2 regions of the Luteimonas campi genome follow, and region 2 is predicted to be linked to the other one. Evidence: predicted binding sites of a transcription regulator. Region 2 holds the regulator's gene; the other holds the start of a gene.
The links. The regulator HrcA, encoded in region 2, represses chaperone genes, less so after heat shock. The targets are predictions, from matches to a motif close to TTNGCACTCNNNNNNNNNGAGTGCNAA.

Region 1 (4,452 bases), on a different contig from region 2:
TCACGGCCACGCCGCCGGCCAGCTTGGCCACGCGCTCCTGCAGCTTCTCGCGGTCGTAGTCCGAAGAGGTCTCTTCGATCTGCGCCTTGATCTGCTTGATGCGCGCTTCGATGCCAGCGGTCTCGCCGGCGCCGTCGATGATGGTGGTGTTCTCCTTGGAGACCTGCACCTTCTTGGCGCGGCCGAGGTCGGCGATGGTCGCCTTCTCAAGCTGGAGGCCCACTTCCTCGGAGATCACGGTGCCGCCGGTCAGCACGGCCATGTCTTCCAGCATCGCCTTGCGACGGTCGCCGAAGCCCGGGGCCTTCACGGCGCAGACCTTGACGATGCCGCGGATGGTGTTGACCACCAGGGTCGCCAGGGCCTCGCCCTCGACTTCTTCGGCGACGATCAGCAGCGGCTTGCCGGCCTTGGCCACGCCCTCGAGGACGGGCAGCAGGTCGCGGACGTTCGAGATCTTCTTATCGTGCAGCAGGATGAAGGGATCATCCAGCTCGGCCGACATCGACTGCTGGTTGTTGATGAAGTACGGCGACAGGTAGCCGCGGTCGAACTGCATGCCCTCGACCACGTCCAGCTCGTTCTCCAGGCCCGAGCCTTCCTCGACCGTGATCACGCCTTCCTTGCCGACCTTCTTCATCGCGTCGGCGATGATGTTGCCGATCGACTCGTCGGAGTTGGCCGAGATCGTGCCGACCTGGGCGATCGCCTTGTCGTCGGCGGTGGGCTTGCTGATCTTCTTCAGCTCTTCCACGGCGGCCTTCACCGCCTGGTCGATGCCGCGCTTGAGATCCATCGGGTTCATGCCGGCGGCAACCGCCTTGGAACCTTCGCGGATCAGCGCCTGCGCCAGCACGGTGGCGGTGGTGGTGCCGTCGCCGGCGTTGTCGGAGGTCTTGGAAGCGACTTCCTTGACCATCTGCGCGCCCATGTTCTCGAACTTGTCGGCAAGCTCGATTTCCTTGGCGACGGAGACGCCGTCCTTGGTGATGGTCGGGGCGCCGAAGCTCTTCTCGAGCACGACGTTGCGGCCCTTCGGGCCGAGCGTTGCCTTCACGGCATTGGCGAGCACGTTGACGCCACGCACCATCTTGGCGCGAGCGTCCTCACCGAAACGGATTTCTTTGGCAGCCATTTTGAAACTCCGGGAATAGGGATTGGGGATTAGGGATTAGGAAAAGCGGCAGCGACGGGTTCGAGCGGGCGGGATCGTGAGCGCCGTGCGCTCTTCCGAATCTCCAATCCCGAATCCCGAATCCCGTCGCGGCGATCGGCTCAGCCGAGCACCGCGAAGATGTCGTCTTCCTTCACCACCAGGTAGTCGGTGCCGTCGAGCTTCACCTCGGTACCGCTGTACTTGCCGAACAGGACCTGGTCGCCGGCCTTGACCTTGGGGGCGCGCACGCTGCCGTTGTCGAGGACCTTGCCCTCGCCCACGGCGACGACTTCACCCTTGATCGGCTTCTCGGTGGCCGAATCGGGGATCACGATCCCGCCGGCGGACACCTTTTCTTCTTCCATGCGCTTGATGACCACGCGGTCGTACAGCGGCTTGATGTTGCTCATGTTCAACCCTCGCAAGTGATTGATAGGACTACAAAATTTGCGGCGATCTTAGCAGTCGCGGGTGGAGACTGCCAGGATCGCGGGCGCGAAAATCCCGGACGAACCGGGAGGTGCGGCCGAACATGGGGAGGCTTCACGGGGCTTTCAAGGGCCGCACCGGAATTTTTCGCGTTCCCGGTCTCCGGGGCCGTGGTCCTTGTCCGATCGAGATGCGAAGGATGTGCAGGACGTGCGAGGTGCCGGCTGCGGGGAGTCCCGGGGACGAATGTCCCCCGGCGCCGGCCTGCGGCCGGCGCCTCCTCCTTGATTTCGTCCCCGGGACTCCCCGCATCCGTCTGGACAGCTCTCCGCGCCTGCTGGAAGGCGATCCCGCGCTACCGCAGCCGCGGCCGGCGGGGTCGGCAGGCCCCTGGGGCGAAATCAAGGAGGAGGAGGGCTTCGCCGCAGGCGGAGCCCGGGGGACATTCGCCGCAGGGGCCTGCCGGGCGCGACGGGCTCCTTCAGGTCGCCGCGCCGTCGCGTGCGCTCTGACAGCGCGCATCCAATGGATGCCGCGTTCGGCGCCGGCACGCGCCAGACGGGAGGGTGCAGTCCGGCAGACAGGCCGCCTCAGTCCGCCACCGGCAGCTCCAGCGTTTCCTTGACCTCTTCCATCACGATGTAGCTCTTGGACTCGCGCACATGCGGCAGGGTCAGCAGGGTGCTGCCCAGCAGCTTGCGATAGGACGCCATCTCCGAGATGCGCGCCTTGATCAGGTAGTCGAAGTCCCCGGACACCAGGTGACATTCCAGGACGTTGGGCAGGCGCAGCGCCGCACGGCGGAACTCCTCGAAGATGTCGCCGGACTTGTAGGCCAGGCTGATCTCCACGAACACCAGCAGGCTGGCCTTGACTGCCTCGGGCGCCAGGCGCGCGTGGTAGCCGGTGATCACGCCGTCGCGCTCGAGCCGGCGTACGCGTTCGGTGCAGGGCGTGGTCGACAGGCCGACCCGCTCGCCCAGTTCGGTGAAGGAGATCCGCCCCTCCTGCTGCAGGATCCGGAGGATGCGCCGGTCGATGCGGTCGAGCTCGCGTGCCTTCATTGGTCCCGTCAAGCGCTGGATCTGCGGGGATTTTACCTGCCCTCTGCAGATAAAACCGCGGAATCGACTGGCTGCCAATTCCTATACTGGTGGAAGTCCCGGCTTTCGCTGCGGGGCCCAGCGTCCGCCACCCACCCTCCCGGGCGGCGGCACTGGGCCCCGGCCTTTGCGAGCGGCGCCGCCGGCCAGCCGGGCCGTGCACACAGTCAGATCTTTCGTCGAGAGCGAAGCGATGCGCATCCTGATCCTGGGTTCGGGCGTGATTGGCGTCACCAGCGCCTGGTATCTGCGCCAGCAGGGCCACGAGGTGGTCGTGGTCGATCGCGAGGCGGCGCCAGCGCTGTCCACCAGCTTCGCCAACGCGGGGCAGGTGTCGCCCGGCTACGCCTCGCCCTGGCCCGCGCCCGGCATCCCGCTCAAGGCGGCGAAGTGGCTGCTGTCGCGCCATGCGCCGCTGGCGATCAAGCCCACCGCCGATCCCGCCCAGTACCGCTGGCTGTGGGCGATGCTGCGCAACTGCACCCATCCGCGCTACGCGGTAAGCAAGGCGCGGATGGTGCGCCTGGCCGAGTACAGCCGCGACTGCCTGGCCGAGCTGCGCGGGGCCACCGGCATCGAGTACGAGCAGCGCACCCTCGGCACCACCCAGCTGTTCCGTACCCAGGCCCAGCTCGAGGCGGCCGAGCGCGACATCGCGGTGCTGCGCGAGTACGGCGTGCGCTATGAGCTGCTGGATCCGGACGGCATCGTGCGGGTGGAGCCGGCGCTGGCCCAGGTGCGCGACACCCTGGTCGGGGCGCTGCGCCTGCCGGGCGACGAAACCGGGGACTGCCATCTGTTCACCACCCGCCTGGCGGAGATCGCCGCCGCGGCCGGGGTCGAGTTCCGCCTGGGCCAGCGCGTGGACGCGCTGCTGGCCGAGGGTGATCGGCTCTCGGGCGTGCGCATCGACGGGCGGGTCGAAACCGCCGACCGCTACGTGCTGGCGCTGGGCAGCTGGTCGCCGCAGCTGCTGGCGCCGGTGGGGATCCGGCTGCCGGTGTATCCGCTCAAGGGCTATTCGCTGACGATTCCGATCTCGCGGCCGGAGATGGCGCCGCACTCGACCGTGCTCGACGAGAGCTACAAGGTGGCGATCACCCGCTTCGACAACCGCATCCGCGTGGGCGGAATGGCCGAGGTGTCGGGCTACGACCTGTCGCTGCCACGACGTCGGCGCGAGACGCTGGAACTGGTGGTGCGCAGCCTGTATCCCGACGGCGGCGACCTGGCCGCGGCCGAATTCTGGACCGGCCTGCGTCCTTCCACGCCCGACGGCCCGCCGGTGGTGGGGGCGACGAAGTACCGCAACCTCTGGCTCAATACCGGTCACGGCACGCTCGGCTGGACCATGGCCTGCGGTTCGGCGCGCTATCTGGCCGACCTGATCGACGGGCGAGCACCGGCCATCGACACCGAGGGCCTGGACATCTCGCGCTACGAGCGCCCCTGGCCGGTCCCGACCGGACTGCGCTGACGATGCGTCCCTCGCGCGCCCGCATCGACCTGGAGGCCCTGCGCCACAACTACCGCCACGCGCGCTCGCTCGGCGGCGGCCGGGCGCTGGCCGTGGTCAAGGCCGACGCCTACGGCCATGGCGCGGTCGCCTGCGCGCGCGCGCTCGATGCCGAGGCCGACGGCTTTGGCGTGGCCAGCATCGAGGAGGCGCTGGAGCTGCGCGAGTCCGGCATCCGCGCGCCGATCCTGCTGCTGGAGGGCTTCTTCGACGCCGACGAACTGCCGCTGATCGAGCGCCACGCGCTG
Region 2 (4,452 bases):
CAGCTCGATCTTGGCGCGTTCGGCCGCGTCCTTCAGGCGCTGCAGGGCAAGCGGATCCTTGCGCAGGTCGATCCCCTGGTCCTTCTGGAACTCTTCCACCAGGTAGTCGATGACGCGCTTGTCGAAGTCCTCGCCGCCGAGGAAGGTGTCGCCGTTGGTGGCCAGCACCTCGAACTGCTTCTCGCCGTCGACTTCGGCGATCTCGATGATCGACATGTCGAAGGTGCCGCCGCCGAGGTCGTACACCGCGATCTTGCGGTCGCCGCCGCCCTTGTCCAGGCCATAGGCCAGGGCGGCCGCGGTCGGCTCGTTGATGATGCGCTTGACGTCCAGGCCGGCGATGCGGCCGGCGTCCTTGGTCGCCTGGCGCTGGCTGTCGTTGAAGTAGGCCGGCACGGTGATCACGGCCTCGGTGACCTTCTCGCCCAGGTAGTCCTCGGCGGTCTTCTTCATCTTTTCCAGGATGCGCGCGGAGACTTCCTGCGCGGACAGCTTCTTGCCGTCGCTGGTCTGCACCCAGGCATCGCCGTTGTCGTGCGCGACGATGGCATAGGGCACCAGGTCGAGGTCCTTCTTGACCTCGGCATCGGTGAACTTGCGGCCGATCAGGCGCTTGACGGCATAGAAGGTGTTCTTGGGGTTGGTGACGGCCTGGCGCTTGGCCGAGGCGCCGACCAGGACTTCGCCGTCCTTGGTGTAGGCCACCACCGACGGGGTGGTGCGGTCGCCTTCGCTGTTCTCGATGACCTTGGCCTTGCCGCCGTCCATGATCGCCACGCACGAGTTGGTCGTGCCCAGGTCGATACCGATGATCTTTGCCATGATGGGGTTCCCTCTGGAATCTTGTCTGGTGGCGGCAGGCCGCCGATGGTGCGTATCTGGGGCTGCCTCGCGGGCGCTTCAAGCGCCGCGGGGCGGGTTTTCAGCGTCAGTCGTGCTTGGCGACGGACACCAGGGCCGGGCGCAGCAGCTGTTCGTTGAGCAGGTAGCCCTTCTGGAACACCTGGAACACCGTGCCCGGCGCGACGTCGGTGGTCTCCACCGCGCTCATGGCGTTGTGCTGCTCCGGGTCGAAGGCCTCGCCCGGCGCGGGCGCCACTTCGATCAGGCCGTTGTTGCCGCACACCCGGGTCAGCTCGCGCAGGGTCAGCACCACGCCATCGCGCAGCGGGTCTTCGGCTGGGGCGGTGTTGAGCGCGGCCTCGAGGCTGTCGAAGACCGGCAGCAGGTCGCCCAGCAGTTGCTTGTTGGCGAAGCGGCAGGCGTTGCGCACGTCGCGCTCCAGGCGCTTGCGCTGGTTTTCCATGTCGGCGCGGTCGACCAGCGACTGCGCGCGCAACTGCTCGAGCTCGGCCTCGAGCGCCTGGATGCGGTCCTCGGTATTCGTCTCTTCGGCCGCGGGCGCGGCCTCCTGCATCGGTTCCGTCGTCATGTCCTGGATTGGTTGGAGGCGGTCGCTGGCCGCCGGCCCCGGAGCTATGGGGTCGGCAGGTCCGGATTCAAGGCGGCGCCCAGCAGGTCCGCCGTCGCCTGGACCACGGGAATGACCCGGTCGTAGGCCATCCGGGTCGGCCCGATCACGCCCAGCACCCCCAGCACCTTGCCGCCGGCCGCGTAGGGCGCAGTCACCAGCGAGACGCCCTCCAGCGGGGCCAGCCCGGTCTCTTCGCCGATGAAAATCCGCACCCCGGGAGCGCGGATGGTGCGCTCCAGCAGTTGCAGGATCTCGCGTTTGCGTGCGAAGGCCTCGAACAGTTCGCGCAGGCGGTCCAGGTCCGACAGGTCCTGCACCCCGATCAGGCGCGTCTGGCCGGCCAGCAGCATGTCGTCGCTGTCGGCCGGCGCCAGTGCCTGCTCGGCCAGCTCCACGGTATGGGTGAGCAGCGCCTCCATCTCGTCGCGGGCGGCCTGCAGGTCGCGCACCAGGGTGGCGCGGATGTCGGCCACCGGGCGCCCAGCGAAGTTGGCGTTGAGATAGTTCGCCACCCGCTCCAGTTCCGCGCCCTCGAAGGGGCGGCGGGTCTGGATGATGCGGTTCTGCACGTCGTGGTCGGCGAACACCAGGATCGCCATCACCCGCTGCGCGTCCAGCGGCACGAAATCGATGTGGCGGAAGGCGAACTGCTCGCGGCGCGGCACCGACACCACGCCGACGAAATGGGTCATCGCCGAGACCAGCTCCGAGGCGCTGCCCAGCAGCGACTGGGTGCCGCCGCCCGCGGCCAGCTCGCCGCGCAGGCGCGACAGCTCGCCGCCCGACAGCGGCTGTACCTGCAGCAGCGAGTCGACGAACACGCGATAGCCCTGCGCCGTGGGGACGCGCCCTGACGAGGTGTGCGGCGCGGCCAGCAGCCCCTGCTCCTCCAGATCGGCCAGGATGTTGCGGATGGTCGCCGCGCTCACGTCCAGACCCGAATGCCGCGCCAGCGTCTGCGAACCGACCGGCTCGCCATCGTGGATGTGGCGCGCGATCAGGGTGCGCAGCAGCTGCCGCGCACGCGGGTCGAGATTGCTGCCGGGCGGGGAGGCGGCCATCGGCTGATTAGATCGCCCGGACCGGTGGCCCGCAAGCCGCACGGGCCGGGCCCGCTACAGACGGCCGACCCCGCCGGCGCCCGGCCCTACGCGATGCCGGCCCCTCCCCTGCCGGCCAGCCGGCTCGCCCGCCCACCGCCCTGCCCTCATGATCCGGGCCGTGACCGTCTCGGTTGTTGCGACCGCGCGCACTACAATGCCCGGCCATGCTCAAGCGCCTGACCCTTCGCGACTTCGCCGTCGTCCCCGAATCCGAACTCGAGTTCGGTCCGGGCATGACCGTGATTTCCGGCGAAACCGGCGCCGGCAAGTCGCTGCTGGTCGATGCGCTGGGCTTCCTGTCGGGCCTGCGGGCCGACGCCGGCATGGTCCGCCATGGCGCCCAGCGGGCCGAACTGCATGCCGAGTTCGACCCGGCCGCGGTCCCGGCGGCACTGGCCTGGCTGCGCGAGCAGGAATTCGATGACGGCAGCGCCTGCACCCTGCGTCGCACCCTGCGCGCGGACGGCGGGTCGCGGGCCTGGATCAACGGCCGGCCGGCCACCCTGGCCCAGCTGTCCCAGCTGGCGGGGCTGCTGGTCGAGATCCACGGCCAGCACGAGCACCAAGCGCTGCTGGAGAAGGCCAGCCAGCTCGCCCTGCTCGACGCCTTCGGCCGCCACGACGCGGAACTGGCCGCGGTGCGCGAGGCCGCTGCGGCCTGGACTGCGCTGCTGCGCGAGCGCGACGCGCTGTCCAGGACCGGCGACGTCTCCGAGCGGATCGACTGGCTGACCCATCAGCTCGCCGAACTCGAACGCGAGGACCTGCGCCCGGAAGCGATCGATGCCCTGGTGTCCGGCCACCGCCGCCAGGCGCATGCGGCCGGCCTGATCGGAGCCTGCGATGAGGCGCTCGACGGCCTGGCCGGCGACGACGGCCCCTCGCTGGTGCGCCGCCTGCAGCAGTTGCGCAGCGGACTGTCGCGCGAACTGGCGCACGAGCCGCGCCTGGGCGAAGTCGACGCGATGCTGGACTCGGCCGCGATCCAGCTGGAAGAGGCCACCCTGCTGCTGCAGCGGGTGCGCGAGGAACTGGAGGTCGACCCGGCCCAGTTCGAGGCGCTCGACGCCAGCCTTGCGCGCCTGCACGAACTCTCGCGCAAGCATCGCGTCGCACCGGGAGAACTGGCGGACCGCCAGGCCGGCTTCGCCGCCGAACTCGAATCGCTGCGCGATGCCGGCACCCGGCTGGACTCGCTGGCGGGCGAGATCGACCGCGCCGCCGCGCGCTGGCGCGAATCGGCCGATGCCCTCGGCCGGGCCCGGTCGCAGGCCGCGGCGCGGCTGTCGGACGCCACCACCGCGCTGATCGCCGAACTGGGCATGGGCGGGGGCGTGTTCGAGGTGGCGCTCGAGCCGATCGACGCCGGCCGCCCCGATCCCCAGGGCGGCGAGCGCGTGGAGTTCCTGGTGTCCGCCAATGCAGGACAGCCGCCCCGGCCGCTGCGCCGGGTGGCCTCGGGCGGCGAGCTGTCGCGGGTGTCGCTGGCGATCGAGGTCGCGGCGCTGGGGTCGGACACGGTGCCGACGATGGTGTTCGACGAGGTCGATTCGGGCATCGGCGGCGCCGTGGCCGAGATCGTCGGCCAGAAACTGCGTGCCCTGGGGGCCCGCTGCCAGGTGCTGTGCGTGACCCACCTGCCGCAGGTGGCCGCGCAGGGCCATGCACACTACCTGGTGAGCAAGGCCGACCGGGACGGACAGACCCGCTCGGCGGTACGTGCCCTCGACGCCCGCGAGCGCCAGGAAGAACTGGCGCGGATGCTGGGCGGCGTGGAAGTGTCGAAGGAAGCGCGCGCGGCCGCGAAACGGCTGCTGGCCAGCACGGTCGATTGAACCCTGCGGCGGCCACGTTGGCCCTGTCGCCATCGCTCCC

Region 1: groES (co-chaperone GroES) is a predicted target of HrcA. The motif match lies at 1,615-1,641, and genes of this name have one in related genera.

What each region holds. Positions count from the first base shown of each region.
Region 1 is NZ_JBNWEM010000002.1:222,315-226,766, forward strand. Features, by position in the region: gene groL (chaperonin GroEL) at 1-1,135, opposite strand, end outside; gene groES (co-chaperone GroES) at 1,276-1,566, opposite strand; gene ACQYVW_RS06095 (Lrp/AsnC ligand binding domain-containing protein) at 2,176-2,649, opposite strand; gene ACQYVW_RS06100 (D-amino acid dehydrogenase) at 2,882-4,165, shown strand; gene alr (alanine racemase) at 4,168-4,452, shown strand, end outside.
Region 2 is NZ_JBNWEM010000001.1:485,233-489,684, forward strand. Features, by position in the region: gene dnaK (molecular chaperone DnaK) at 1-822, opposite strand, end outside; gene grpE (nucleotide exchange factor GrpE) at 929-1,432, opposite strand; gene hrcA (heat-inducible transcriptional repressor HrcA) at 1,477-2,535, opposite strand; gene recN (DNA repair protein RecN) at 2,742-4,412, shown strand.